One region of the Priestia sp. FSL W8-0001 genome, then DNA from elsewhere that is predicted to be linked to it. Evidence: riboswitches for the same ligand, from Rfam matches in the RefSeq annotation. Region 1 holds a riboswitch; the other holds the start of a gene.

Region 1 (3,425 bases):
AGCTCATCTAACGTCACATTATAAAATTCAACTTGCTCAATGTATACTGCTTCCTCTTTATCATCTAAGAATTTCACCGTGTACTTATTGTAATATTTTCAATTCTCTTTTCCGATTTTAAGTTATTATCTCCATCAAATTCTACCACTCCAAATTTATGATCGATTGTTTCATAAAAAGCTAATAAAGAGTTTGCAACAGGTTGTGGAGTTGTTTGTAACAGCACGTCTAATCCTTCTAATTCTTTATATTTACTAAACTCCCTCACTAATTGTTCCCGTGAATTGCTACATGCTGATAAACATAGTAAGAAAAGTGCTAACACCGCTATAAAAAGCTCGTTCATATAATTCCCCCTCCTTTTTAATTCTACATCCATTACAATTAATTTCCTATATATCCATAACATAAAAATTACCATTTTCGTCAATTTTATTGCTTTGGAAATAAAATTGACGAAAATAGCACATTCTCAAATTAAAAAGTAAATACCATAAGATTTCATTACGTGAAGGGGGAAATGGCGAAAGTTTAGCAATCTTTAATAAAATAACCCTTAAGCTTATAATGCTTTTCTGACTTAATATAAGCTCTTTTTCTCTTTTACAATACATTTACGTTTACGACGAATAAAAGCCCAGAAGCAATCTTCTAGGCTTTTATTCGTCGTCCTCTAAGAAGTCTAGTACGCGATCAATAAATTGTTCGCTACCTTCGTCATTTCCGTGCTCAATTAACAGCTCCATGTTCAGCCTCCTTTTAAAATTGTTAGAATATTCTTGTTTTATACCTTACCACAATTCCAACCAAGTTGTAACGGTTATTTTGTGTAAAAATTTCGACAAATATCATCTCTTTTCAACGAAAAAAGAAAAGAGAGAAGATAAGCATCTTATCATGATTATAGACAAGACTGCAATTGATATGAATACAACCTTAAGCGTATGTACCTTTCAGCCATCCAACTCGCTTTAATTTTGCTATACAAGCTTCTTTTAAACCTTCTTCTGTGTAGCCCTCAATAACTTTGCAGTCAATTCCAATGGCATACGTATCCCTTCCGCTCTTTACTACAATTTCGTAAAACGTCTCAAGCTTTCTACAGGTAAAATCATTAATCTCCTTCAATTGATTTAATACATCGTTTAGCACTTCTTCATGATTCTTTATAATCGTTTGTGTCATCCGTATCTCTCCTTCTAATAAAATCAAAAAAGCTCATTTTGCTTTAGATGCAAAATGAGCTTTCACCCGTCTTATCACCCAAAGCTAATGCTTTGCTGGTAGGAGCACCTTACGTTGGTAGGTTGCTGTGGAGTCATAGAGCCAGATCTCTCGTCCACTCGTGATAACTTTTTAAATTAGATTTCATTATACCAAATATCTCCTATTTAGCAAGAGTATTTTTTAAATTTTTCTTTTTTTCAGTTTTGTCACTCTTTTTAACCTATGCATAGTAAAGCGAGAATATTTTCCTTTCTTTACGTAAAAACTAACAAAAAAAACGTAATGTAATTCTTTAATTAAATCCTTGGATAATTTTCTGATTATTCTTTCATTTGACCAAACTCTACCTTTGCTTATAAAATGAAGATTTGTAGAAAGGAGCACGAAAAACTATATGTATACGTATCAAATTGGCAATCAAACAATTGACTACAAAATTAAAGTCGTTCCAAATAAAACCGATATTACGGTCCAAATTTGTGACAATGAAGGGGTAACCGTAATTATCCCACGAGGCTTAAACGAGCACAACGTTCGCTCTGTTATTTCTCGTAAAGCGACTTGGATTTTAAAACAACTTAACGGTGGTAATCAACCAACCGAAGCAAAAAAACCAGCTGCTAAAAAAGCCGAAAAAGCAAAAACTGAGAACAAAACGCCAGCTGCACCTAAAGCAAAGACGTCATCTTTTGAAAACGATGACAAATTTTCGTATTTAGGTCGTCAGTACCGCTTAAACATCGTTCGTGATAATGTGGAGCAACCTGAGATGACGTTCCGTGCTAAATTTATCGCAACAGTGCCATCATCCTGGTCTGAACAAGAAACAAACGAGGGAATTCAAAACCTTTTAACAGAATGGTACCAAGGACGAGCAAATGAAAAATTCAGCGAAGCACTAAAAACAGTGAAAAAACAAGCAGCAGATGCACCTGACTCTGTAGCGTGGAAGGAACTGCAAGATACATATGCAACGATGGAAAACGGTGAGCTAGTATTGAACTGGCGTCTACTTCTAGCACCATTAACAACAATTGAATATGTGATTGCTTCACAATTTACAGATGCAGACTCATTATTTGAAGATGCAGCAGAGCGTAAACAATGGTTAGAAGAAAATAGCTTACAAGCATTCTAATCAGCTAACAGCAAAACACCCATCCTAAACTACACAAAGGACGGGTGTTTTTGCATATTGTGTTTTGTTAAAACTTAATTATAATAAAAAATGTTTATAGTTGAATAATATAGGTTAAGTATATGTAAAGGTAGTATAAAATTTAATTTTGCTCCTTTATCTATCTTCAGAAAGGATGTGCACCTAATGAAAGGACAAAGCTTTTTCATTTTAGGTCTTATTTTCGCTCTTATTATTGCTATCTTAGCTGTCATCAACAATGAGCCAGTTCAATTTAACTATGTCTTTGGCTCACAAGACTGGCCACTTATTTTAATTATTTTAACATCGGCTGTATTCGGTGGTGTCGTCGCTGCTTCACTAAGCTTTGTTAAAATCACTCAGCTTAAAAGTAAAAACAAGCAACAAACAAAACGAATTGCCGAACTAGAAACGCAACTAGCCACTCACTCAGAACCACAAGCTGATCTAGAAAAACCTTTATCAACACAAGGTGAACCATCAGCTTAATATAGAGATATACTAAAATCCTGCTTTCCCAACACTACGGGAGGGCAGGGTTTTTTGTTTTTCCTCCTTACCCCTTATAACCAATTATTATAATAAAGGGTGTATTAGCTATGTCAGTAGCCTGTGAGTGAAATGGGAAATGTTTGACTCCTACGGAATTACCAAGACGGCTTGAGACCCCGCAGAAACGCAATGACGAGGAAGGCAGGCGTGAGCCACGTGGAAAGCGAGCAATCCGGAGTGAAAATCACGACTCGTTGCGTGCGCTCGTCCTTCTTCCACACCCAAACACTTATAGAGATACGTAGTTTCCCTCCTACTCAAGAAGCCCGTGATTGAAACGGAAGATGCGAGACTCCTGCAGGACTAGCGAGTGCTCTGAGATCCCGCAGTTTACGAAGAAGCTCAGACCGAACCCTGCGGAAAGCGAGCAATCCGGAGTGAAAATCACGACCCATTGCATGCGTCTTCCCTCCTATGAAAATATGAATAACACGCATATACAAATGGAAATCTTTAGCTAACAATGGTACAATCAATTCTGTTCTTT
Region 2 (3,425 bases), 2.4 Mb from region 1:
ATGCTCATCAATTTTTTTACCTAGCATTTTAGCATAGGCTGTAGGTGGAAGAGGTAAGAATGGTTCACCAAAACAAGTAGAGAACGTCGCCTGTGGCGCAGTAATTCCGCGCTCTGTTCCCGCAAGTTTACTTGTATACCCACTTAAGAAATGATACATTGCTTGTTCTTTTGTTAGTTTGCTAATTGGAGGTAAAACTCCAAATGCGTCTGCGGTTAAGAAAACAATTGCCGTAGGATGTCCTGCAACGCTCGGTAAGATTGTGTTATCAATTGCTTGAATTGGATAAGCAGCACGAGTGTTTTCTGTTAAGCTATTATCATTATAGTCTGCAATTCTAGTATTCGAGTTAATCACAACATTTTCTAAAACTGTTCCAAATCGAATGGCATTAAAAATTTGAGGCTCTTTTTCTTTTGATAGTTGAATGCATTTTGCATAACAACCGCCTTCAATGTTAAATACGCCTGTACTAGACCAACCGTGCTCATCGTCACCAATTAGTCTTCTGGTAGCGTCAGCTGATAATGTTGTTTTTCCGGTGCCAGATAGTCCAAAGAATAGTGCAACATCACCTTCTTTGCCAACATTAGCTGAGCAGTGCATAGGAAGTATATTATTTTGAGGAAGTAGGAAATTCATTACTGAGAAAATAGATTTTTTCATTTCACCTGCATATTCCGTTCCACCAATTAAAACAACTCTTCGTTCAAATGAAATAATAATAAATGTCTCTGAATTTGTCCCATCAATGTCTGGAACAGCTTTAAAAGTAGGAGCTGATACAATTGAGAATGATTCAGCATCACTTTTTAGCTTCGTGTCTTCTGGACGAATAAATAGTTGGTGAGCAAACAAATTATGCCATGCGTATTCATTTACGACTTGGATTGGAAGCTGATATTTATCATCGGCGCCCGCATAGCCGTTAAACACAAATAGCTCATTTTGTTCTTTTAAATGTTCTAATACTTTTTTATAAAGCGCGTCAAATCGTTCAGATGAAAACGGTTGATTCACATCTCCCCATTCAACAGTATGAGATGTTAAGGAATCGCTTACAATGAATTTATCGTGTGGGGAACGCCCCGTATATTTTCCTGTTTCAACTTGAATAGCACCTGTAGAAGTCAATACGCCTTCTTGTCGCTCTAAAATCTTTTCGACTAATTGAGAAACAGATAGTTGGTGATTCACTTTTTCAGATTCCAGGAGATTGGCTAATTCAATAGACATATTAACAGTACTCATGTGCACTACCTTCCTTTTTTTAAAATGATGTTTAAATGTACAATTAGTATAACACATTACTTTAAATAGTCTATACTATTCGAATGAAAATGTTAAAATGTTGCGAATTTTTTTGTTTTAGAGAGCATAAAACGTTTTTGTGAGATGATCTTACTAGTGAAAGGTTTCTGTAAATAATAGGGGAGGAAAATACAACCTTTAAGTGATTTTCATAGGAATGTTATTGACATAACAGAGCATTTTCCTGTATGATATGTCCTTGAACGGATACTCTCTTATCCCGAGCTGGTGGAGGGACAGGCCCTATGAAACCCAGCAACCATCACCCATTTCCATAGAGGTGATAAGGTGCTAACCTGATGCAAGGGAATAAACCTTGATCGATAAGAGTGAAAGGCTTATGCAGAACTTGATACCTTTCCTCGATACAAGGAAAGGTTTTTTATATTGAAAAAATGTAAATGAACCACAATAAGGGAATGAGTACCGTATCACAATGTATCATATTTAAAGGAGGAAAACCGATGTCAACACAACGTCGTCTGTTTACGTCAGAATCTGTTACAGAGGGACATCCAGATAAAATTTGTGACCAAATTTCTGACTCAATTCTTGATGCTATTTTAGCTGAAGATCCAAATGCTCGTGTTGCTTGTGAAACAAGCGTAACAACTGGTTTAGTATTAGTAAGTGGTGAAATCACAACATCTACTTATGTAGATATTCAAAAAACAGTACGTGATACAATCAAAGAAATTGGTTATACGCGTGCAAAATATGGTTTTGATGCGGATACTTGTGGAGTAATCACAGCAATCGGTGAGCAATCTCCAGATATCGCTGCTGGTGTAGACCAAGCGTTAGAAGCTCGTGAAGGTTCAATGTCTGATGAAGAAATTGAAGCAATCGGAGCTGGTGACCAAGGTTTAATGTTTGGCTACGCTTGTAATGAAACAAAAGAATTAATGCCGTTACCAATTTCTTTAGCTCATAAGTTAGCGCGTCGCTTAACAGAAGTGCGTAAAGAAGAAATTTTACCTTACCTTCGTCCAGATGGTAAAACGCAAGTAACGGTTGAATATGATGAAAACAATCAACCAGTTCGTGTTGATACAATCGTTATCTCAACTCAGCATCATCCAGAAGTAACGTTAGAGCAAATTCAACGTAACTTAAAAGAATATGTAATCAATCCAGTTGTTCCACAAGAATTAATCGATGAGAACACGAAGTACTTCATTAACCCAACAGGACGTTTTGTAATTGGTGGTCCTCAAGGTGATGCAGGATTAACAGGTCGTAAAATTATCGTTGATACTTATGGTGGATATGCTCGTCACGGTGGTGGCGCATTCTCTGGTAAAGATGCAACAAAAGTTGACCGCTCAGCAGCATATGCAGCACGCTACGTTGCGAAAAATATTGTAGCTGCAGGATTAGCTGATCGTTGTGAAGTTCAGCTTGCATATGCCATTGGTGTAGCTCAGCCAGTTTCAATCTCTATTGATACATTTGGAACAGGTAAAGTAACTGAAGAAGTATTAGTTGAAGTAGTACGTAACAACTTTGATCTTCGTCCAGCTGGTATCATTAAAATGCTTGATTTAAGACGCCCAATTTATAAGCAAACAGCAGCATACGGTCACTTTGGTCGTACTGATGTTGAGCTTCCTTGGGAGTTCACTGATAAAGCAGAAGCTTTAAAAACTGAAGCTTTAGCTAAATAATGAAAAGTCGCTGTCTCAAAAGAGATAGCGACTTTTTTTATTGAACAAATTCTAACCCATTGTTTGATTTAGTAGTGACTGCTTCATAGCGAAGCAGTAATTGGTCAAAAATAGAATCCCAAGATTGCGTAAGAGCATAGCGACGAGCAGCGTCTCCAAACCTTAGTCGAAGCTGGGAGGACTCTAACAAAGTACAAATGGATTCAATAAATTCTTCAAGTGAATTCGGGGTGCAGAGGTAGCCATTCTTCTCATTGCTAACAATATGTTTTACTCCCCCTGCATTAGCAGCAATGACAGGCGTACCGCAGGACAATGCTTCTAATACAACGTTACCAAAGGTCTCCGTTTCAGAAGGAAATATGAATAGGTCGGAAGCTGCATATAGTTTAGCTAAACGCTCATGTTCTAAGAAGTCGATGAATGTAATGGATTCACCCGCTTCTT

The links. A riboswitch is a leader RNA that binds a small molecule or an ion and turns the genes downstream of it on or off. The one in region 1 is predicted to bind S-adenosylmethionine.
Region 2: another riboswitch for S-adenosylmethionine. It lies ahead of metK (methionine adenosyltransferase); the one in region 1 lies ahead of MKZ18_RS06215 (hypothetical protein).

The regions. Positions count from the first base shown of each region.
Region 1 covers NZ_JBBPAL010000001.1:1,182,494-1,185,918, reverse strand. The annotation lists gene MKZ18_RS06225 (hypothetical protein) at 1-77, opposite strand, end outside; gene MKZ18_RS06220 (hypothetical protein) at 74-346, opposite strand; gene MKZ18_RS06215 (hypothetical protein) at 937-1,185, opposite strand; SAM riboswitch class I at 1,254-1,355, opposite strand; gene MKZ18_RS06210 (M48 family metallopeptidase) at 1,622-2,365, shown strand; gene MKZ18_RS06205 (LapA family protein) at 2,552-2,875, shown strand.
Region 2 covers NZ_JBBPAL010000001.1:3,567,128-3,570,552, reverse strand. The annotation lists gene pckA (phosphoenolpyruvate carboxykinase (ATP)) at 1-1,251, opposite strand, end outside; SAM riboswitch class I at 1,524-1,641, shown strand; gene metK (methionine adenosyltransferase) at 1,776-2,978, shown strand; gene MKZ18_RS18740 (glycosyltransferase family 4 protein) at 3,016-3,425, opposite strand, start outside.